Regions from separate parts of the Streptomyces sp. NPDC051173 genome, predicted to be linked through region 2. Evidence: riboswitches for the same ligand, from Rfam matches in the RefSeq annotation. Region 2 holds a riboswitch; each other region holds the start of a gene.
What was found. Region 2 has a riboswitch for cobalamin ahead of AB0435_RS03810 (ribonucleoside-diphosphate reductase subunit alpha). Riboswitches for the same ligand answer to the same signal wherever they lie in the genome.
Positions count from the first base shown of each region.

Region 1: linked by a shared signal. The riboswitch ahead of metE (5-methyltetrahydropteroyltriglutamate--homocysteine S-methyltransferase) and the one ahead of AB0435_RS03810 (ribonucleoside-diphosphate reductase subunit alpha) in region 2 are both predicted to bind cobalamin.
Region 3: linked by a shared signal. The riboswitch ahead of AB0435_RS30095 (prenyltransferase/squalene oxidase repeat-containing protein) and the one ahead of AB0435_RS03810 (ribonucleoside-diphosphate reductase subunit alpha) in region 2 are both predicted to bind cobalamin.

Region 1 is NZ_JBFBBD010000042.1:3,506-11,192, forward strand. Features, by position in the region: gene AB0435_RS21595 (glycine betaine/L-proline ABC transporter ATP-binding protein) at 1-415, shown strand, start outside; gene AB0435_RS21600 (ABC transporter permease/substrate binding protein) at 408-2,216, shown strand; gene AB0435_RS21605 (hypothetical protein) at 2,278-2,466, opposite strand; gene AB0435_RS21610 (LysR family transcriptional regulator) at 2,733-3,677, opposite strand; gene AB0435_RS21615 (TDT family transporter) at 3,748-4,905, shown strand; gene AB0435_RS21620 (helical backbone metal receptor) at 4,832-5,572, opposite strand; cobalamin riboswitch at 5,610-5,833, shown strand; gene metE (5-methyltetrahydropteroyltriglutamate--homocysteine S-methyltransferase) at 5,871-7,687, shown strand, end outside.
Region 2 is NZ_JBFBBD010000004.1:25,344-33,030, reverse strand. Features, by position in the region: gene AB0435_RS03820 (YciI family protein) at 1-227, opposite strand, end outside; gene AB0435_RS03815 (ribonucleotide-diphosphate reductase subunit beta) at 355-1,371, opposite strand; gene AB0435_RS03810 (ribonucleoside-diphosphate reductase subunit alpha) at 1,371-3,749, opposite strand; cobalamin riboswitch at 3,906-4,064, opposite strand; gene mctP (monocarboxylate uptake permease MctP) at 4,392-6,017, opposite strand; gene AB0435_RS03800 (DUF3311 domain-containing protein) at 6,014-6,286, opposite strand; gene AB0435_RS03795 (hypothetical protein) at 6,387-7,289, opposite strand; partial or broken gene AB0435_RS03790 (hypothetical protein) at 7,522-7,687, opposite strand, start outside.
Region 3 is NZ_JBFBBD010000089.1:1,905-9,591, forward strand. Features, by position in the region: gene AB0435_RS30080 (ATP-binding cassette domain-containing protein) at 1-918, opposite strand, end outside; gene AB0435_RS30085 (CbiQ family ECF transporter T component) at 915-2,243, opposite strand; gene AB0435_RS30090 (SCO2322 family protein) at 2,300-2,956, opposite strand; gene AB0435_RS30095 (prenyltransferase/squalene oxidase repeat-containing protein) at 2,974-4,266, opposite strand; cobalamin riboswitch at 4,485-4,638, opposite strand; gene AB0435_RS30100 (aldehyde dehydrogenase) at 4,967-6,415, shown strand; gene lanKC (class III lanthionine synthetase LanKC) at 6,606-7,687, shown strand, end outside.

The sequences.
Region 1 (7,687 bases), on a different contig from region 2:
CGACCGGATCGCCGTCATGCGCGACGGCCGGATCGTGCAGAACGGCACGGCCGAGGACATCCTCGTCCGGCCCGCCAACGACTACGTCGCGTCCTTCATCCAGGACGTCGACCGCTCCCGGGTCCTCACCGCCGGGTCGATCATGGCCGAGTCCACGGCCCCGGGCAGCGCGCGGGAGGTCATCGCCGCCGCGCCCGCCACGGTCAGCGCCGAGACCCCCGTGCACGAGCTGTTCGCCCCCTTCTCGCACAGCGACCTGCCCGTCGCCGTCACCGACGAGCGGGGCGAGCTGGTCGGCGTGGTCACCCGCGACCGTCTCCTGTCGGCCCTCGGCGACGAGCCGAAGGTCGTCCCGCAGCAGGCCGCCGCCCCCGCGGCGGCCGAGCCGAAGGCGGAGGTGACCGCCCGTGCCTAGGATCCACTTCGGCAACTGGGTCGAGTCCGCCGTCAGCTGGCTCCAGACCCACCTCAGCTGGCTCTTCGACGCCATCAACACCGTGCTGACCGGGGCGTACGACGGGGTCGGCACGGTGCTCGGCGGCCCGCACCCGCTGATCATGGCGGGCATCCTCGCCGTGATCGCCTGGTGGCTGCGCGGTCTCCTGCCCGCCGTCCTCACCTTCGCCGGTCTCGCGCTCGTCGACTCCTTCGGCCTGTGGGACCGGGCGATGTCGACGCTGTCCCTCGTCCTCGTCGCGAGCCTGATCACCCTGGTGATCGCCGTGCCACTGGGCATATGGGCCGCGCGCAGCCGGACCGTGAGCGGTGTGCTGCGCCCGGTCCTGGACGTCATGCAGACGATGCCCGGCTTCGTCTATCTGATCCCCAGCGTGATGTTCTTCTCGATCGGGCCCATCCCCGGCCTGATCGCGACCGTGGTCTTCTCGATGCCGCCCGGCGTGCGGATGACCGAGCTCGGCATACGCCAGGTCGACGGTGAACTGGTCGAGGCGGCCAAGGCGTTCGGTACCACGCCGCGCGACACCCTCACCCGGGTCCAGCTGCCCCTCGCCCTGCCCACGATCATGGCGGGCATCAACCAGGTCATCATGCTGGCGCTGTCCATGGTCGTCATCTCCGGCATGGCGGGCGCGGGCGGCCTCGGCGAGGCCGTGTACGCGGCGGTCACCCAGGTCGACATCGGCGGCGGTGTGGAGAGCGGCCTCGCGGTCGTCATCCTCGCCATCTACCTGGACCGCATGACCGGCGCCCTCAACCAGCGGGTCTCCCCGCTGGGCCGCCGGGCCGTGGCCAAGGCGGCGGCGACGGCGCGGGGCGCCTCGTTCCTGCGCTACCGCCCCGGCACGGCCGTGGCCACCGTCGGCGTCGTCGTCCTCGCGCTCGTCGCGGGCGGCATGAACCTCGCCGGGAGCGGCGACGGCAAGCAGCACGTGGCCGCCGGCAAGAACGTCGGCGACGGCAAGCAGATCAAGCTCGGCTACTTCCCCTGGGACGAGGCGGTGGCCACCACCTACCTCTGGCAGAACATCCTGGAGGACCGGGGCTACAAGCCGGACGTCAAGCAGCTCGACCCCGGCCCGCTCTACACCGCGCTCGCCCAGGGCCAGATGGACGTGCAGTTCGACTCCTGGCTGCCCACGACGCACAAGCAGTACTGGGACCGCTACGCGAACCAGCTCACCGACCTCGGCTCCTGGTACGGGCCGACGTCGCTGGAGCTCTCCGTGCCGTCCTACGTCAAGGGCATCGACTCGCTCGCCGACCTCAAGGGCAAGGGCGCGCAGTTCGGCGGGAAGATCATCGGCATCGAGTCCAGCGCCGGGATGATGGGCACCCTCAACGACAAGGTGCTCAAGGAGTACGGCCTCGACGGTGAGTACAAGGTGGTCTCCTCCTCGACCGCCACGATGCTCGCCGAGCTGGACCGGGCGGTCAAGAAGAAGGAGCCGATCGTCACGACCCTGTGGACCCCGCACTGGGCCTACGGGAAGTACGACCTCAAGAAGCTCAAGGACCCGCAGGGCGCCTGGGGCAAGGGCGAGCAGCTCCACAGCGTCGCCAAGAAGGACTTCGGCAAGGACTTCCCGCAGGTCGCGGAGTGGCTGAAGAACTTCAAGATGTCGGAGAAGGAGCTAGCCGGCCTGGAGGTCGCGATCAAGGACGGCGGCAAGGGCCACGAGAAGGCGTCGGCCCGCAGCTGGCTCGACGCCCACCCGGGCATGGAGGACAAGCTGGCGCCGGTACCGGCGAAGTAGATCCTCAGCTCAACGGCAGGGGCCGGTCGTCCACTTGGACGACCGGCCCCTGCCGTTGCGTTCACAGTGCGATGAGGCCGTTCTTCCCGGGCGGGGCGGGCGAGTGCCACTGGTCCGCGCTGGCCGCGTTGGCGTTCACCTTCCCCAGCGTCACCAGCGTGAAGTTGCTGCCCTCATGGGCACTGGCAGGCACGGTGAGAATGCCGAAGAAGGCGGCGACCCCGAGGACGACGGTGGCGATACGACGCATGAACCGACCCTTCGAATAGGGAAGTTGGGCGCCGCGATCATGCCCTGCGGGGGCCTTCCCATGCGCGGGGTCACCCGGACGGGGCGTGTGCGCCATGCGGACCGCGTGGCCCGTACCATCCAGCCTGTCCGGCGTTTGAGGACAACGCGGCGTAGCCGTGTTGCGGGGTCTGGGGCGGAGCCCCAGTTTCGGGAAGGGGCGGGGCAGGGGAACAAAGCGCCGCAGGCGGCAACGGCGCCGCACTCACCCGACGCCCACCCGCCGTCTCAACTCCGCGTCAAAGACAGAAGCTCCCGCGCCGGCCCCGCCGGCAAATGCCCCACCGGCCACACCGCCCGCAGATCACGCCGCAGACGCACCACCCCCACCGGCACCTCCACGAGCCGCCGGGACGCGAGCTCCTCACCGACCGCGAGCTCGCTCAGGACGGAAGGGCCCGCGCCGCTCACGACCGCCGCCTTCACCGCCGTCGTCGAGGACAGTTCGAGCAAGGGGACGGCGGGACCTCCGTGCGAAGCGAGCGCGGCGTCCAGCACCTGCCGCGTCCCCGAGCCGCGTTCGCGGAGGATCAGGGGGGTGGCCGCGAGTTCGGAGGGCGGCAGGGGAGCGCGGCGGCGGGCCCACGGGTGGGAGGGGGCGGTCACGACGACGAGCCGGTCGTGGCCGACGACCGCGCCGTCGAGGTCGGCCGGCAGGTCGAGGCCCTCGACGAAGCCGAGGTCGGCCTCACCGGCGCGCAGCCGCTCGGCGACGGCGGCGGAGTTCCCGGCGAGCAGCGAGACGGCCGTGCCGGGCAGCTGCCGGTGCAGGGCGATGAGCCAGCCCGGCAGCAGGTACTCGGCGATGGTCATGCTCGCGGCGACCCGCAGCCGCGAGTCCCGGCGCCCGCGCAGCGCCCGCGTCCCCGCGTCGAACGCCTCGGCGGCCTCGACGACCCGCCCGGCCCAGTCGGTGACGAGCGCTCCCGCGTCGGTGAGCCGCGAGCCGCGCGGCGACCGTTCGACCAGGGCCACGCCGAGCTGTCGCTCCATGCTGCGGATCCGGCTGCTGGCGGCCGGCTGCGTGATGCCCAGTTCCTTCGCCGCCCGGCCCAGGCTGCCCAGCCGGGCCACGGCGAGAAGGAGCTCCAGCGCCCCGAGATCGGGCACCCGGTGCGAGAGAGGGCTGCTCGTATCGCTCGTGAACCCGCCGCTCGTAAACCCGTCGCTCATAAACCCAGCTTATGCCCTCATAGACCGATGGCCTCTGGTTGCACGGAGTGCAATGGGTGATCGTGGAGGCATGACCACGCTCGTCCATCCCAGCCCCACCCCTCTCACGCGTCACGACCCGCGGCCGGGTGTCCGCCACCTCGGCCCGAACTGGTACGCCGCCGTGATGGGCACCGCCATCGTCGCGGGCGCCGGCAGCGCCCTCCCGCTGCGGGCGCCCGGGCTGCGCGGCGCGTACGAGGTGGTGTGGGCGCTGGCCGCCCTCGGGCTGCTCACCCTGCTGACCGCCCGCGCCGCGCACTGGCTGCGCCACCCCGACCAGGCCCGGCGCCACCTCGCCGACCCGATGGTCGCGCCGTTCTACGGCTGCCTGGCCATGGCCCTGCTGTCCGTCGGCAGCGTCACGCTCGCCGTGGGCTCGGACCTCATCGGCAAGGACGCGGCCGTCGCCGTCGACGCCGTCCTCTGGCCGGCGGGCACGGTGATCGGCCTCGCGGCGGCCGCGGGCATCCCGTACCTGATGGTCACCCGGCACAGGATCGCGGTGGACGGCGCCTCGCCCGCCTGGCTGCTCCCGATCGTCGCGCCGATGGTGTCCGCCGCGACGGGCCCGGCGCTGGTGCCGCACCTGCCGCACGGCCAGTGGCAGGAGGCCATGCTGCTCGGCTGCTACGCCCTGTTCGGCATGAGCCTGCTGGCCACGCTGCTCATCCTGCCGATGGTCTTCGCCCGGCTGATCCACCACGGCGCGCTGCCCCTGGCGCTGACCCCCGCCCTCTTCCTCGTCCTCGGCCCGCTCGGGCAGTCGACCACCGCCGTCAACAACGTCGCCGACGCCGCGCAAGGCACCGCCGCCACCTCCTACGCCCAGGCCATGACCGCCTTCGGCGTGCTCTACGGCACCCCCGTGATGGGCTTCGCGCTGCTGTGGCTGGCACTGGCCACCGCCATGGTGGTCCGGGCCTTCCGGCGCGGCATGGGCTTCGCGATGACCTGGTGGGCCTTCACCTTCCCCATCGGCACCTGCGTCACCGGCGCCGCCGCGCTCGCCCGCCACACCGGTCTGCACGCCTTCAACGGCCTGGCCTACGGGCTGTACGCGCTGCTCGTCGCGGCCTGGCTGGTCACCGCCGTGTGCACCCTGCGCGGCCTGGTCAGCGGAAAGCTGCTCGCAGCGCCTCGCCCAGCACCCTCGGCGCCCGTGTCAACGACGGCCCGTACCACGTGAGATGACGCCCGCTGACGAGCGCGCACGGCAGCCCGGGGAACGCCTCCGGGCCGTCGTCGGCGGTGAAGCGGTACGGCTCGTCCGGCAGGACCGCCAGCTCGGCGCCGCATGAAGTCAACTCACCGAGGGGCACGCGGGGATAGCGCTCCGCGTGCCCCGCGTACACATGGGCGACACCGAGCCGGGCGAGGACGTCCCCCGCGAAGGTGTCCCGGCCCAGCACCATCCACGGCCGCCGCCACACCGGCACCACCGCCCGTACGGCCGGGCCCGCGGGCCGGACCTCCCGCCACGCGTCCTCGGCCTCCGCCAGCCACCCGGGCCGCTCCAGCCCGCACCCCTCCACCAGCACCCGCTCCAGCTCCCCGAACGCCTGCTCGAGGGTGCGCACTTCGGTGACCAGCACCCGCAGGCCCGCCGCACGCAGCGCGACCAGGTCGGGGGCGCGGTTCTCCTCCTCGTTGGCGAGGACGAGGTCGGGCGCGAGGGCGGCGATCCGGGCCACGTCGGGGTTCTTGGTGCCACCGATCCGCACGACGTCGAGCCCGGCGGGGTGGTCGCACCAGTCGGTGGCACCGACGAGCAGGCCGGGCGCGGTGACGGCCACGGCCTCGGTGAGCGAGGGGACGAGGGACACCACGCGCCGTACGGCAGTACGAATGGCCATGATCACAGAGTACGCCCGGGCGGCAACTCCTATGACTATGCTGGCCGGTGCAGCTGGTTCGCCCCGTCCGCCAGTCGGGAGCGTCGCAAGAGGGAATCCGGTGCGAATCCGGAACTGCCCCGCAGCGGTGAGTGGGAACGAAAGCGGTCATACGCACTGGACGCCGTCCGGGAAGCGACCGCCAGTAGGTGACCGGCCCTTCGACGAGGGACCGGGGCGTGCCCGCGAGTCCGAAGACCTGCCACTGCCCGTATGCCCGCACGGGGTACGGACCGCACGAACTCCGGAGGAGAGTTCCGTGAAGCAGACGCATGTCGCACGTGTGAATCCCACGCTGCACGGCTACCCGAGGCAAGGCCCGGGCCGTGAGCTGAAGAAAGCCATCGAGGGCTATTGGGCCGGCCGCCTGGACGCGGATCAACTCCTGGGGACCGCGGCCGCGCTGCGCGCGGCGGCCCGCGAGGAGCTGCGCGAGGCGGGCATCACCGAGGTGCCCACGGGTGACTTCTCGTTCTACGACCATGTGCTGGACACCGCCTGGGCGGTCGGCGCGGTGCCCGAGCGGCACCGGGCGGCGGCCACGACCGAGCTGGACGTCTATTTCGCCATGGCCCGCGGCACGGCGGACACGCCACCGCTGGAGATGACGAAATGGTTCGACACCAACTACCACTACCTCGTCCCCGAATTGGGGCCCGACGCGGAATTCACGCCGGACTCCCGCAAGCAGGTCGGCGAATTCCGTGAGGCGCGCGAGGCGGGCTTCACGGCCCGGCCCGTACTGCTGGGCCCCGTCAGCTTCCTGCTGCTGGCCAAGCCCGCGCCCGGGGCCGGTGCGGACTTCGAGCCGCTGACCCTCCTGGACCGGCTGCTGCCCGTCTACGCCTCGCTGCTCGCCGACCTGCGGGCGGCCGGAGCGGAGTGGGTGCAGCTGGACGAGCCCGCGCTCGTGCAGGACCGGCCCCGCTCCGTACTGAACGCCACCGCCCGCGCCTACCGCGAGCTCGGCGCGGCCACGGACCGCCCCCAACTGCTGGTGGCCTCCTGCTTCGACCGGCTCGGCGACGCCCTGCCCGTGCTCGCCCAGGCCCCGGTCGAGGGCCTCGCGATGGACTTCACCGGCCCCGCGGCCGCCGACCTCGACGCCCTCGCCGCGCTCGGCGGCCTCCCCGGCAAGCGGCTGATCGCGGGCGTCGTCGACGGCCGCAACGTCTGGGCCGCCGACCTGGAGCGGGCCCTCTCCACCCTGGCCACCCTGCTCGGCCTGGTGGACCGGCTCGACGTCGCGCCGTCCTGCTCCCTGCTGCACGTGCCGCTCGACGTCGCCGCCGAACGCGACCTCGACCCGCAGATCGCCCGCTGGCTGTCCTTCGCCCGCCAGAAGACGGCCGAAGTCGCCACCCTCGCGCGGGCGCTGAGCGAGGGCCGCGAGGCGGTGGCGCCCCAGCTCGCCGCCAACCGCGCCGCCCTCATGGCCCGAGCGGGCTCCGCCCTGACCCGCGACGCGGCCGTACGGGACCGCTGCGCGGCCGTCACCGCCGAGGACACCCGCCGCCCCCAGCCGTACGCGGAACGGGCCGCCGCCCAGCGCGCCCGCCTGGACCTCCCGCCGCTGCCCACGACCACCATCGGCTCCTTCCCGCAGACCGCGGAACTCCGCCGCGCGCGGGCCGACCTGCGCGCCGGGAAGCTGACCACCGAGGAGTACCGGGAGCGGATCGCCACCGAGATCCGCGAGGTGATCGCCTTCCAGGAGAAGGCCGGACTCGACGTGCTGGTGCACGGCGAGCCCGAACGCAACGACATGGTCCAGCACTTCGCCGAGCGGCTGAACGGCTACCTCGCCACCCGGCACGGCTGGGTGCAGTCCTACGGCACGCGCTACGTCCGGCCGCCGATCCTCGCCGGCGACGTCTCGCGCCCCGCGCCCATGACCGTCGAATGGACCCGCTACGCCCAGTCGGTGACCCGGCGCCCCGTGAAGGGCATGCTCACCGGCCCCGTCACCATGCTGTCCTGGTCCTTCGTCCGCGACGACCAGCCGCTCGCCGAGACCGCCCGCCAGGTGGCCCTCGCGCTGCGCGACGAGGTCGCCGACCTGGAGGCGGCGGGCAC
Region 2 (7,687 bases):
AGTTCCTTCGTCTCGGCGAAGGGCCCGTCGGTGACGGTCGGCCGCCCGCCGGAGAACGAGACCCGCGCCCCCTCGGAGGAGGCCTTCAGGCCGTCGGCCGCGAGCAGCGCGCCGGCCTTGACCAGCTGTTCGTTGTACTGCCCCATCTCGGCGACCAGTTCCTTGGTCGGCAGTACGCCGGCCTCGGACTCCTCGGTCGCCTTGACGATCATCATGAAGCGTGCCATCGCGCGTCTCCTGTCCAGGTGGGGGGCGGGACGCCGGGCGGGGGTTTCCGCCCGGCCGTTCCCGGCCCTTTCACCTATACGTCGAACGGCAGACGCGCGGATCGACACGCCACACGAAGATTTTTTTCTAGAACTCGTCGTCGAAGGAGACCGAGCCCTCGACCGCCACCTGGTACGCGGAAGCGCGGCGCTCGAAGAAGTTGGTCAGCTCCTGGACGTTCTGCAGCTCCATGAAGGAGAACGGGTTCTCGGAGCCGTAGACCGGGGCGAAGCCGAGGCGCTGGAGGCGCTGGTCGGCGACGCACTGGAGGTACTCGCGCATGGACTCGGTGTTCATGCCCGGCAGGCCCTCGCCGCACAGGTCGCGGCCGAACTGCAGCTCCGCCTCGACGGCCTCCTTCAGCATGTCGGTGACCTGCTGCTGGAGCTCGTCGTCGAAGAGCTCGGGCTCCTCCTGGCGGACCGTGTCCACGACCTCGAACGCGAAGTTCATGTGCATGGTCTCGTCACGGAACACCCAGTTGGTGCCGGTGGCCAGGCCGTGCAGCAGACCGCGCGAGCGGAACCAGTAGACGTACGCGAAGGCGCCGTAGAAGAACAGCCCCTCGATGCACGCCGCGAAGCAGATCAGGTTGAGCAGGAAGCGACGGCGGTCGGCCTTCGTCTCCAGCCGCTCCAGCTTCTCGACCTCGTTGATCCACTTGAAGCAGAACTGGGCCTTCTCGCGGATGGAGGGGATCTCCTCCACCGCGTCGAAGGCGGCGGCGCGGTCGTCCGGGTCGGGGAGGTAGGTGTCCAGCAGCGTCAGATAGAACTGGACGTGCACGGCCTCCTCGAAGAGCTGCCGCGAGAGGTACAGCCGCGCCTCGGGGGAGTTGATGTGCTTGTACAGCGTCAGCACGAGGTTGTTCGACACGATCGAGTCGCCGGTCGCGAAGAACGCGACGAGGCGGCCGATCATGTGCTGCTCGCCCGGGGACAGCTTCGCCAGGTCGGCGACGTCGGAGTGGAGGTCGACCTCCTCGACGGTCCAGGTGTTCTTGATCGCGTCGCGGTAGCGGTCGTAGAAGTCCGGGTACCGCATCGGGCGCAGGGTCAGCTCGAAGCCCGGGTCGAGCAGGTTCTTCTGTTCAGCGGTCGACATTACTGGCAGGCCTCGCAGGACTCGGGGTTCTCAAGGGAGCAGGCGACGGCGTCGGCGTCGGGCACGGCCTGCTGCACGGGAATGGTGGCGGCGGCGGAGGCCGAGCGGGCGATCCGGGTGGCCGGGCGCGAGCGCAGGTAGTACGTCGTCTTGATGCCCTGCTTCCAGGCGTACGCGTACATCGAGCTGAGCTTGCCGATGGTGGGCGACGCCATGAAGAGGTTCAGCGACTGGCTCTGGTCCAGGTACGGCGTACGGGCCGCGGCCATGTCGATCAGGAAGCGCTGCGGGATCTCCCAGGCGGTGCGGTAGAGGTCGCGCACCTCCTGCGGGATCCAGTTCATGTCCTGGATCGAGCCGTTGGCGTCCGTCATGGCGTCACGGGTGGTGCGGTCCCACACGCCGAGCTTCTTCAGGTCCTCCACCAGGTAGGTGTTGACCTGGAGGAACTCACCGCTGAGCGTTTCGCGCTTGAAGAGGTTGGAGACCTGCGGCTCGATGCACTCGTACACGCCCGCGATGGACGCGATGGTGGCCGTCGGGGCGATCGCCAGCAGCAGCGAGTTGCGCATGCCGACCTGGGCGATGCGGGCGCGCAGCGCCGCCCAGCGGTCGGCCCAGCGCTGCTCGGCGTTCGGGTAGTGGTCCGGGTGCAGCACGCCGCGGGCGGTGCGGGTCGCGGACCAGGCCGGGTGCGGGCCGTGCCGCTCGGCGAGGTCGGCGGACGCCTCGTACGCCGCGAGCATGATCCGCTCGGAGATCCGGGTGGACAGCTCCTTCGCCTCGGGGGAGTCGAAGGGCAGACGGAGCCGGAAGAAGACGTCCTGGAGGCCCATCAGGCCCAGGCCCACCGGGCGCCAGCGGCTGTTGGAGTTGCCGGCCTGCTCGGTCGGGTAGAAGTTGATGTCCACGACGCGGTCGAGGAACGTCACGGCCGTACGGACCGTACGGTCGAGCTTCTCCCAGTCCATCTCGCCGTCGGTGCCCAGGTGCTGCGCCAGGTTGACCGAGCCGAGGTTGCAGACGGCCGTCTCGCCGTCGTCGGTGACCTCGAGGATCTCGGTGCACAGGTTCGAGGAGTGGACGACCTTGCCGGGCTCGGCCGTCTGGTTCGCGGTGCGGTTGGACGCGTCCTTGAAGGTCATCCAGCCGTTGCCGGTCTGCGCGAGGGTGCGCATCATCCGGGAGTACAGCACGCGCGCCGGGATCTGCTTGACGGCCTTGCCCTCGGCCTCGTACCTGCGGTACGCGGCGTCGAACTCGTCGCCGTAGAGGTCGACCAGATCGGGCGTGTCGGCCGGGGAGAACAGCGACCAGTCGGCGTCCGCCTCGACGCGGCGCATGAACTCGTCCGGGATCCAGTGCGCGGTGTTGAGGTTGTGCGTGCGGCGGGCCTCCTCACCGGTGTTGTCGCGGAGCTCCAGGAACTCCTCGATGTCCGCGTGCCACGTCTCCAGATAGACGCAGGCCGCGCCCTTGCGCCGGCCGCCCTGGTTGACCGCCGCCACGGAGGCGTCGAGCGTGCGCAGGAACGGCACGATGCCGTTGGAGTGGCCGTTGGTGCCCCGGATCAGCGAGCCGCGCGAGCGGATGCGGCTGTAGGACAGGCCGATGCCGCCGGCGTGCTTCGACAGGCGCGCCACCTGGTGGTAGCGGTCGTAGATCGAGTCCAGCTCGTCCAGCGGCGAGTCCAGCAGGTAGCAGGACGACATCTGCGGGTGGCGGGTGCCGGAGTTGAAGAGCGTGGGGGAGGAGGGCAGGTACGACAGGGTGCTCGTCAGCGCGTAGAGCTCGGCGACGTCCTCCAGGGCCCGCACCGAGTGGTCCTCGGCCAGGCCGCAGGCCACGCGCAGCAGGAAGTGCTGCGGCGTCTCGATGACCTGCCGGGTGATCGGGTGGCGCAGCAGGTAGCGGCTGTGCAGGGTGCGCAGGCCGAAGTAGCCGAAGCGGTCGTCGGCGCCGTCGGCGAGCGCCTTCCCGACGAGCTCGTCGAGGCGCGCGGCGTGCGTCGTGACGAAGGCGGCGGTGTCGTCGGCGATCAGGCCCTCGCGGTGGCCGGTCGCGACGGACGCGGAGAAGGAGACGGCGCCCTGCCCGGCGGCCTCCTCGGCGATGGCGAGGGTGAGCAGGCGGGCCGCGAGCTTGGAGTACTCGGGCTCCTCGGCGATCAGGCCGGCGGCGGCCTCGGTGGCCAGGGACCGCAGTTCGGCCTCGTCCGAGCCCGGGTGGCGGCCCCGCAGCGCGGCGGCGGCGACCTTTCCGGGGTCGGTGGCGGGCAGATCGGCGGTGAGGTCGGTCAGGGTGCGCAGCAGCGCGGTCCCGGGGCCGCCGGTCGCTTCCGCGGACGTTGAGACCGGATCGGCGGGCGCGATGGTCACTGAGGCTCTCCCTCGCTCGGCAAGGGGCCGGGCGGGTGGCGCGCGACGGGCGCGTACGGGCATGCCTGAAGCACCAGGGCATGCTCGTAGCGTCCATCGGCCCAACCCGCGAGGCCCGGACGAATACAAAACGCCCGGTGCGAGCCGGTGCGGCTCAGCGGTGGGCGTGCTGTCGGCAGGTACTCGGACTCCTGCATGCGTCATTACGGCATACATGCACCGTTGCGGGACAGTTCCGGATTTCCACCGGATTCCCCTGCGACGACAGCGAGGACGAGCATACATCTAGTGCTGGCCGTCGCACGCACCACCACATCTTGTGTCGTGCGGTAATCGAGCGGGTCGGAATGTGCTAACAGGGCCTGCCCGTACGGGGCATGACGGAGGGCCGTCACGCGCCTCCGGGGAGGCGCGACGGCCCTCGGCGACCGGCGGGGTGGACGGCCGGCCGGAAGTCGTTCTGGGACCCCTCCAGGGGCTCGCGATTGGGTATCTCGGGAGCGCCCGGGGGGTCGGGGCGAAGGTCCTGCCGAACTCGGCCCGTCCGGCGTTTGAGGACACCGCGCGGAGCGTGGTTCGGGGGTCCGGGGTCTCCCCGGTTTCGGGAAGGGGCGGGGTTGGGGAAGAAGCCCGCCGCAGGCGTCAGTGACCTCCGGGGGCCCCCGCCGTCGCCGGCGGCAGTTCCTCCGCCACGCCCGGATCACCCGCATCCGCCGTGTAGTCAGATGGTTTTGTCTCGTCCACCCCGTCCCGCACGCCCACCGCCTTGAACACGAACGTGAGCACGACGGCGACAAGCACATTCAGGACGAAAGCCGTAAGCCCGATGTACCCCTTCTCCCCGATGAAGGGAATCAGGTTGGTATTCCCGAAATGATCCTGAGTGGCACTCGGCGTGTCGTACGCCCGCCATGTCCCGTACGCCATCCCGACCGCCCACCCCGCCAGCAGACCCCACCGGTGGAACCAGCGGGTGAACAGCCCGCCGACGAGCGCCGGCACGGTCTGCAGGATCCAGATGCCGCCGAGCAGCTGGAAATTGATCGCGACCGTCTTGTCCATCGTCAGGACGAAGATCAGGGCGCCGACCTTCACCAGCAGCGAGGCGAGCTTGGAGACCTTGGCCTCGCGCTCGGGTGAGGCATCGGGCCGGATGAAGTCCTTGTAGATGTTCCGCGTGAAGAGATTCGCCGCGGCGATGGACATGATCGCCGCCGGCACCAGCGCGCCGATCCCGATCGCCGCGAAGGCGACGCCCGTGAACCAGTCCGGGAACATGTCCTCGAAGAGCTGCGGAATGGCCAGCTGGCCGTTCTTCACCTTGACGCCCGCGGCGATCGCCATGAAGCCGAGCATGGCCAGCAGGCCCAGCATCAGCGAATAGAGCGGCAGGATCGTGGTGTTGCGGCGGATGACATTGCGGCTCTTGCTGGAGAGGACCGCGGTCACCGAATGCGGATAGAGGAAGAGCGCCATCGCCGAGCCGAGCGCGAGCGTCGCGTACGCCCATTGCGCGTCCGGACCGGTCACCAGGGAGCCGCGCGGTCTGCCCGTCGCGGGATCCTTCTGGGCGAAGGCGTCACCCGCCTTCGCGAAGATGTGCTCGAAACCCCCCAGCCTGATGGGGATGTAGATGATGGCCACGACGATCACGATGTAGACCAGCGCGTCCTTGACGAACGCGATCATCGCGGGCGCGCGCAGCCCGGCCGAATACGTATAGGCCGCGAGCACGCCGAACGCGATGAGCAGCGGCAGGTCCTTCATGAACCAGTTGGATCCACCGCCGACCCCGAGCACGTCCAGCACGGCCTGGATGCCGACGAGTTGGAGCGCGATGTACGGCATGGTCGCGAGCAGCCCGGTCAGCGCGAGGGCCAGCGAAAGCCCCTTCGACCCGAACCGGCCGCGCACGAAGTCCGAGGACGTCACATAACCGTGCTTGTGCGCCACCGACCACAGCCGGGGCAGGAAGGTGAACACCAGCGGATAACAGAGGATCGTGTAGGGCACCGCGAAGAATCCCGCCGCGCCGCCCGCGTAGATGGCCGCCGGTACGGCGACGAAGGTGTACGCGGTATAGAGGTCGCCGCCCAGCAGGAACCAGGTGATCCAGGTGCCGAACGATCGCCCGCCCAGCCCCCACTCGTCGAGGCTGTCCGCGTTCTCCGCGCGCCGCCACCGGGAGGCGACGAATCCCATCACCGTGACGACCAGGAAGAAGAAGATGAACACGGCGAGCGCCACGCCGTTCACGCCGTTCTTCACGCCCGCTCACCTCCCTTGCGGATCCGCTCGTGGCGGCGGACCATCGCGTACGCGATGACGGTGAGCGCGGTCGAGATCAGCACCCAGAGCATCTGGTACCAGTAGAAGAACGGAATCCCGATGAACGCGGGCGTGAGCCGGGAAAAGGAGTCGACCCACAGCATCGCGACGAAGGGAATGGCGAGACACACCCCGGCCACGACCATCGGCACCGTGACGACAACGGCCCTGCGGCCGCTCTCCGGCGGCTCCATCGGTGGTTCTGTCATGGTGGCGACTCCCCCTTGGTGATCACTACGTGATGCGCAGGAAATCTAGGTCAGGGGCGTGGGGGGAGTCACCCCCTGTCCGCATATCGGTATGGCAACGTCACCCGGCGGGCCGCGCCTGGACGTACGCCTCCAGCGAGGCCCGAACGGCGCTCATGCCGCGCCGAGTTGCGGCCACCGCCCCGGAAGCGTCGCTTCCGGCCGTCTCCAGCCGGCAGTCACGGCACGCGGTCTCGTCGGCGACGGGCCGGATCATCCGGCCGCAGGTGCCGGTGCAGGCACGCAGGGGCTGGGGACGCGGCGCCGGCTCGGGGCGGGGGTCCGGCATCTTGCGCGCGAGCCGGTCGCGGAGGATCCCGGCGGGGGAGCGGACGGGCTCCGGCAGCCCGTCGGTGAGCGCCTCCCGCATCTCCTGGAGCGTGGCCCCGCGCGCCAGCCATTCGCCTGCCAGCGGGGCGAGCCGCTCGACGTCCCGCCCGGAGATCCGCCGCAGGCGCCGTTCGGTATGACACACGGCGGCGAGCGCTCGCGCGCCGCGCTCGGCGAGGGGGTGGGGGGTGTTCTCCCCGGTGTTCTCTTCTTGGGAACGACCGACGGCCGGGGCATCCGGCTGACCGACGGCCGGTCCGGCGTCACTCGGTGGCGTGATCCCGTCCCGTACGGCGAGCGGTGGCGTGACCCCGTCCCGCACGGCGAGCGCCTGGTCCTCGGTCAACGGCACGTTGGACACCAACTGCCGCGTCCTCCACAGCCCTCCGGCGCCCTGCCCCCGCCACTCGTGGAAATACCCCTCGGCGGCCAACTCCCGCTTGGCGCGGGTGAACGCGGTCTTCTTGATCCCGGCCTGCTCGGCGGTCTTCGACAGCCGCTGATCGACGCCGTCGGGAAGCGAGAGCTGCCAGGTGAGGAGCCGAACGGCGTCGGAGGAGAGGCGGGGGTGGCGGATGATCTCGTTGGGGACCTGAGAGAAGAAGCGCGCGGGGGCGATAGCATGCTTGAGCATTCTGGGGGAGTCCTGTCCCTCGTGGGTGTAGACCCCCTTCGCCGGTTGCCGCCAGCGTGGGGGGTCGCTTCGTCCCGTCTCGGAACGAAGCGGAAGAATCCTGGTCACCGTATCGCGATAGCGCCGTGGGCGAAGTCCCTCTTAAGGGTTAACTCGCCTGTCAATTCTGGACAGTTGGGGTTCGGATCGAATCTGCACGTCCATCGGTCGGACGATCCGCGCCCGCGTTCACTCAGGCCGGCGACTTCGCCAGCAGGACCACCTGATCGGTTTCAACGTCGAACCCGAGGACGGGGCGACTGTGGTCACTGCCCTCGGAATCCATCAGCACCGGCTTACCCAGTCGTCGGCCGATCGCCGCGAGGAAGCCGCAGAACACGTCGAGCCGCTCTTGTCCT
Region 3 (7,687 bases), on a different contig from region 2:
GCCGTGGCGGACGGTGAGGCCCGCGACCCTGGCGGGGGGCTCGTCCTTCTCCGTCCGTTCCTTCCCGGCCGCGCGCGGCTCCGTGTCTCCGACGGGCGCGGACGCGCCAAGGCGTTCCTTCAGCGGGGCCGAGCGCCGGCGGGCGTCCCGTACCGACAGGGGGAGTGGCGACCAGCCCGCCAGTTTGCCGAGGGCCACCACCGGCGGGTGGACCGGGGAGACCGCCATGATCTCCGCCGGGTCGCCGACGACCGGTGCGGTGCCGGGCGCGGGCAGCAGGATGACCTGGTCCGCGTACTGCACGACCCGCTCCAGGCGGTGCTCGGCCATCAGCACCGTCGTGCCCAGGTCGTGGACGAGGCGCTGGAGCACGGCCAGCACCTCCTCCGCCGCGCCCGGGTCGAGCGCGGACGTCGGCTCGTCGAGCACCAGCACCTTCGGGTGGGTGGTCAGCACCGAACCGATGGCCACGCGCTGTTGCTGGCCGCCGGACAGGGTGGCGATCGGCCGGTCGCGCAGGGTGGCGAGACCCAGCAGGTCCAGGGTCTCCTCCACCCGGCGTCGCATCACGGCGGGCGCGACGCCGAGGGACTCCATGCCGTAGGCGAGCTCGTCCTCGACCGTGTCGGTGACGAAGTGGGCCAGTGGGTCCTGGCCCACCGTGCCCACCACGTCGGCGAGTTCGCGCGGCTTGTGCATGCGGGTGTCGCGGCCCGCGACGGTGACGCGGCCGTGCAGCGTGCCGCCGGTGAAGTGCGGTACGAGGCCGCTGACCGTGCCCAGCAGCGTCGACTTGCCGACCCCGGACGGCCCGACGAGCAGGCACAGTTCGCCCTCGGGCACCGTGAGGTCCACCCCGCCGAGCGCGGGCGCGGCGGTGTCGTCGTACGTGACCGACACCTGCTCGAACCGGATCACTGCGGGTCCTCCTCGGACGGGGTGCGGGTGGCGGGGGCCGGTGCCGCGAAGGCCGGCAGCAGGCCCAGCAGGACCGACGCCGCGGGCCAGAGCGGCAGTTCGGGTGCCGTCAGGGGGACGGCAGGGGGGTGGAGGGCGGCGGGCGCGTACGAGTTCGCGTGGATCATCAGGGCCGCGACTGCGACGCCCGAGCCGGAGACCAGCCAGGCGCGCACGCCCCAGCGGTCCGGGCGGTAGCGCGTGCGCACCGAGCGGCGGCCGCCCAGCCACAGCCCGGCCAGCGCCGCGGCGAGCCCGGCGAGCAGCACCGGCAGGCCGTAGCCCGCGCCCACGTCGCCGAGCAGCCCGTAGGTGCCCGCGCAGACGCCGAGCAGACCGCCCAGCGTCAGCGCGGTCGTCGTGTGCCGGACGGCGGGCGGCACTTGGGCGGTGCGGCCGTAGCCCCGCGCGTCCATCGCTGCGGCCAGCGCCACCGAGCGCTCCAGCGCGCCCTCCAGCACCGGCAGCCCCACCTGGAGCAGGGCCTTCGGGCCGCGGTCCGGGCGGCCGCGCAGGCGGCGCGCGGCGCGCAGGCGCTGGACGTCGGAGACGAGGTTCGGGGCGAAGGTCATGGCGACGACGATCGCGACCCCCGCCTCGTAGAGCGCGCCCGGCAGGGACTTCAGGAGCCGGGCCGGGTTGGCGAGCGCGTTGGCCGCGCCGACGCAGACCAGCAGGGTGGCCAGCTTCAGCCCGTCGTACAGGGCGAAGACCAGGCCCTCGGCGCTCACCCGGCCACCGATCCGCACGCCCCGCGCCCAGTCCGGAAGCGGCACCTCCGGGAGGGTGACCAGGATGTGCGTGCCGGGGATCGGGGAGCCCAGCACGACCGCGAACACCAGCCGGATGCCGATGACGGCCAGCCCGAGCTTGAGGAACGCGCCGTACGAGCGCGCCCACGGCGCGTCCGTCCGCCGCGCCGCCACGACGTAACCGGCGACCGCGACGAGCAGCCCGAGGAGCAGGGGATTGGTGGTGCGCGACGCGGCGGTGGCCAGCCCGAGCGCCCACACCCACCAGGCCCCGGCGTGCAGCGCGTCGGCCCGGTGGGCGCGACGCCCGGGGGCGGTCTCCGCCGCCGGGTGGGTGCGGCGGGGCAGCCGGCCGCCCGGTCCGCGCGGGAGGTCGCCGCTGTCCGGCCGCCTCGGTGACGACAGCGGCCCCGACGGCGACGGGAGCCCCGGCGGCTCCGGCGACGACGGCGGCTTCGACGACGGCAGCGGCTCCGGCGACGGCAGCGGCTCCGGGCGGTCGGCCGACGGCCTCGTCGCCGACGGCTCCGTCATGGAGGCGGGCGCCGGCCGGTCCGCCGGCTGTGCCCGGTCGCCCCGCTCGCCCCCGCTCATCCGCGCTTGCGGCGGCGGGCCTGCCACACCCCGGCGGCGCCGAGGACGACCACCGCGGCGATGCCGCCGATCAGCCCGGCCGAGGGACCGCCGCCGGAACCGGAGGACTCCTGCGTGGCGGCCGGCTCCGCGCTTTCCGCGCTCTCCGCGCTCTTCTTGCCGTTCACCTGCTCACCACAGCCCGTCTTCGGGTAGCCCGCGATGGCGCACAGCAGCGCCGCGGAGTCGTACCGCAGCGGCTTGGCGGCGGCCGCGAGCGCCTCACCGGCACTGGCGTCCTTGCCGACCTGCGCGCACGCCGTACGCGCCGGGGGCGGGGTCTCGCCGGAGGGCGCGTCGGCGGGCGTGCCGAAGTCCAGGACGACGGCCACGCGCTTGTCGCCGTCCTTGGCGGGCGTCCGGTCGCACACCGCCCCGAAGCCGGGGGCGGTGCGCGGCTTCGCGGCGTTCTTCGAGTCCTCGCTCACGGCGAAGCGGAATCCGATGGTGTCGCCGTCGGCGGGACGCGTGGTGGCCGGGCCCTGGGTGGCGTACGCCCAGTCCTTGCCCTGGCCCTCCCAGAAGGACCAGTAGCGGTAGCCCGCCGCCTGGGCGGGCGCGGTGGCGAGGACGGCGAGGACCCCGGCGAACAGGAGGCAGCAGAGGGCGGCCAGGGACCGGTGCCCGGCCCTCACAGGTGGTTCTTCTTCTTGCGGCCGCTCAGCAGGAAGCCCGCGCCGACGCTCGCGACGAAGAAGACGCCGACGACCCACCAGATGCCCAGGCCCTTGCCGTCGTCCTTCTTCTTCTCGTCCTTCTTCTGCTCCTCCTTGCCCGACGGGGACGCCGCCGCCTCCGCCTTCGGACCCGTCGCGGTGAGCTGCGAGACGAGGTCCGCGCCGCCGAAGTCGCGCGGGTCCGCGCCCGCCGCGTGGGCGGCCAGGACGAGCTGGGCGTAGGCGGCGGGGCCCGCCTGCTCGGCCCAGGCCGCGGAGTTCTGCTCCAGCCACTTCAGCGGCTTCGCGGCGGCGTCGCGGTGACCGCCCGCCGCGAGGGCGATGACGGCCTCGGCGGTGTTGCCGTAGTCGGGGGCGGGCTTGTCGGCACCGGGCTGGGCGGCGACCAAGTGCGGGCCGTCCTGTTCCTTGTCCATGACCCGCGCGAGGTACGCGGACGCCGCGTCCGCCGCGGCCTTCGGGTCGGACGTCCCGGCCTCGTCGCCCTTGCAGGGCAGCGGCTCCGGAGCGGTGTTGTCCTTGCTCGCGGGCGCCACCGCGTAGCCCTTGCCGAGCCCGGCGAGGGCGGCCGCGGCCGTCGCGTCGGCGTTGGCCGCGAGCTTGCCGGACTTGTCGGGCTGGTACGCGAAGGACCCGCGGTCCGCCTCGGCGACGTCACAGCCCAGCCCGAAGGCGACGAGCCCGTCGTAGGCCGAGGCGCCCCGCTTGGAGGTCACCTTCTTGGGGTCCTCGCCCGCCGCGGCCAGCGCGCCGATCACGATCGAGGTGGAGTTGGCGTCGCTCGGGCCGCCGGGGTTGTAGGCCCAGCCGCCGTCCTCGTTCTGCGTGGACTTCAGCCACCCCACGGCCTTGGTCACGGCGGCACCGTGCCCGCCGAGCGCGGCGAGCGCCTGGACGGCGGCGGCCGTCGCGTTGCTGTCGAGCGGGGTCTTCGCGTCGCACGCCTTGCCGGCGTCGGCGCGGTAGGCGGTGAAGCCGCCGTCCGCGCACTGCTGCCCGGCCAGCCACTCGACGGCGGGCTTCGGGGACGCCACGCCCGCCGTGTGCTGCGCGAGCAGGGCCAGCGACTGCCGGAAGACACCGTCGAACTTCGGGTCCGAGGAGCCGAACAGGCCGGGGGCCGCCGGGGACGGGGACGCGTCCGCGGACGCGGCCGGTGCCATGACCGCGCCGGCCGCGCTCAGGACGGCGGCGGTGGCCAGGGCCGCGGCGCCGCGGCGCGCGTGGACGGCGAAGGAGGGGGCCATGGGGTGTCGGTGCCTCTCGGTGGGTGTCACTGCGAGTGTCGCTGCGGGTGTCATTGCGTGTGTCGTGGCGGGGGTTTCGTGGCCCGCGACGGCTGCGCGGCCGCGCACGGCGACCCCTCCGCGGTCGCTACCGCGGTGGCACCGGGCTCGGCTCCGCATGCCTCGACGGTGCCGGTGGACCGGGCGGTGCCGCCGTCTGGCGGCGCGACCGGGTCCGGGAGCCTGCCGCCTGGGACCGGGTGGTCCGGCTCGTACGGCCGCGCCGCGCCGGGCGGGGCGGGCGGGTCGTAGTGACGGTTGCGGGTCAGCGCCGGATTTGCACCGGCTTTCCCCGTTCCGAGGCGGGATGAAGTTGTCACGGACACTTTAGCTGTGTGCGGTGGGGGTGGATGGGTGGGCGGGTGAGCGGGCGGTGGGGGCCGGGGGCCGGGGGCTGTGGTTCGTGGGCCGGGGGTGTGGCCTCCGGGCTGAGGACCTGGAACGCGGTGCATGGCGCCGTCAGGCGCATTGCGTGCCGTGACCACGCACCGCGTTCCAGAACCTCACCCTCCGGCCCCACCCCCTCCCTCGTTCTTCGGCTCCCGGTTTGTTCTGGTCCCGCCCTCCGTCGTTCTTCGGCTGGTCCGCCATTGCTCACTCCGCCCGGAGCTGGTATCTCGTTCTGACGAGATGTCAGAAAAGCTAGGCGAGAGGCAGTGGTATGCCGGAGATCGTCGAGTACGGACAGCTCTTCATCGGCGGCAGGATGAGTGACCCGGCGGGGCGGGGCGTCATCGAGGTCGTCTCGCCGCACAGCGAGGAGGTCATCGGGCGCGTGCCCCACGCCGGCCGTGCGGACGTCGACCGGGCCGTCGCCGCGGCCCGTACCGCCTTCGACTCCGGCGTCTGGGCCGACCGGCCCCTCGCCGAGCGGATCGAGGTCGTCACCCGGATCAAGGACGGTATCGCCGCGCGCCACGAGGAGATCGCCGAGGTCATCTCCGCGCAGAACGGCTCGCCCCGTTCGTGGAGCGTCCTCGCGCAGGCGCTCGGCGCGATGATGGTGTGGGACTGCGCGATCGGCGTCGCCCGGGAGATCCCGTACGAGGAGCGGCGGGACGGGGTGCTCGGGCCGCTGCTGGTGCGGCGCGAGCCCGTCGGGGTGGTCGCGGCCGTCGTCCCGTGGAACGTCCCCCAGTTCGTGGCCGCCGCGAAGCTCGCGCCCGCGCTGCTCACGGGCTGTTCGGTGGTGCTCAAGCCGGCCCCCGAGACGCCCCTGGACGCCTATATCCTCGCCGAGATCGTCGCGGAGTCCGGGCTGCCGGAGGGTGTCCTCTCCATCCTGCCCGCCGGGCGCGAGGTGGGGGAGTACCTCGTCGGGCACCCCGGGGTCGACAAGGTGTCTTTCACCGGGTCGGTCGCCTCCGGCAAGCGCGTCATGGAGGTCGCCGCCCGCAACCTCACCCGCGTCACCCTGGAGCTCGGCGGGAAGTCCGCCGCGATCATCCTCCCCGACGCCGACCTGGAGGCCGCCGTCGCGGGCATCGTGCCCAGCGCCTGGATGAACAACGGCCAGGCGTGCGTCGCCCAGACCCGCATCCTCGTCCCCCGTGTCCACTACGACGAACTGGCCGGGCGCTTCGCCGCGGCCGCCGACGCCCTCGTCGTCGGTGATCCTCTCGACCCGGCCACACAGGTCGGGCCGCTGGTCGCGCAGCGGCAGCAGCGGCGCTCGCTGGACTACATCGCGCTCGGGCAGCGCGAGGGTGCCAAGGTCCTCGCGGGCGGCGGTCGCCCGGCGGCCCACGAGCGCGGGTGGTACGTCGAGCCCACCCTCTTCGGCGAGGTCACCAACGCCATGCGGATCGCCCGCGAGGAGATCTTCGGCCCCGTCATCTGCCTGCTGCCCTACGAGGACGAGGAGGAGGCCGTGCGCATCGCCGACGACTCCGACTACGGCCTGTCCGGCAGCGTCTGGACCGCCGACGTCGAACGCGGCATCGCCATCGCCCGCCGCGTGCGGACCGGCACCTACTCCGTCAACACCTTCAGCCTCGACATGCTCGGCCCCTTCGGCGGCTACAAGAACTCCGGCCTGGGCCGCGAGTTCGGCCCCGAGGGCTTCGCGGCCTACCAGGAGCTCAAGATGATCCACTTGCCCGCCTCGTAGCGCCGCGCCACCGAAGGAGCGGTCTCCCTCCGGAGGGAGACCGCGCGCCTCGCCCCAGGTGGCTCAACTCCCGGACGGCTCCCCGCCGGTTACTTGTGAGTTCCGCACTGCCTGTTCATGACAGATGCGACTGGCCCGTCCCCCCCGCGCCGTGGAAATCTCGACGCAACGCAGCCGAGGGGGGCATCCGATGGACAAGCGGTACGAGGTCTACTGCCTGGCCGACAGGCACTTCTACGAGACCCCGGACCGCTTGCCCTCCGCCGGGAAGGGCGCCGAGGGGACGGGTCCGAGCGCACTGTTCGAGACCGCGCGGCGCCCGGTCCCGGCCGGCTGGGGCACCGCGCGCAGCGGCGACTGGCTCCACCTCCGGCCGCTGGACGCCACCGGCGAGCCCCGCCCCGGACAGCCGCTCCAGGGCTGGAAGATCCACGTGTCCGCGACGGCGGACACCGCGGACAAGACCGCCGCCGACGTCTGGGACTACTGCGTCGAGCGGTGCATCCCCTTCAAGTTCGTGCCCGGCCCGCACCTGCTGCACTTGCGCAACACCAAATACGCCGGGCGCGACCACAGCGGGAAGTTCATCACGGTCTACCCCGACGGCGAGGAGCAGCTGCGCACCACGCTCACCGAGCTGCACGCGCTCATCGGCGGCCGCCCCGGGCCGTACATCCTCACCGACCTGCGCTGGCACGAGGGCCCGCTCTACGTCCGCTACGGCGCCTTCGCCCGCCGCTTCTGCGTCGACGACCGCGGCACGCTCGTGCCCGCCGTCGAGAACGCCGAGGGGCAGCTCGTGCCCGACGCGCGCACCCCCGCCTTCCAGGTGCCCGCCTGGGTCACCCTCCCCGCCTTCCTCGAACCCCACCTCGCGGCACGCAACGCCACCACCGTCGGCGACCTCCCGTACCGCATCGAGAAGGCCCTGCACTTCTCCAACGGCGGCGGTGTCTATACGGGCACCGACACCCGCGACGGCCGTAAGGCCGTCCTCAAGGAAGGGCGCCCGCACGCCGGGCTCGCCTCCGACGGCGCCGACGCCGTCGCCCGGCTGGAGCGCGAGAAGGCCGCGCTGGAGCGGCTGACCGGCCTCGGTGTCGCCCCCGAGGTCCGCGACTGGTTCACGCTCGGCGACCACAGCTTCCTCGTCATGGACTTCATCGAGGGCCGCACCCTCAACTCCTTCTTCGCCGAGCGCCACCCCCTGCTCACGGCCGACCCCGACCCCGCCGCCACGGCCGACTACACGGCCTGGGCGCTGCGTATCCA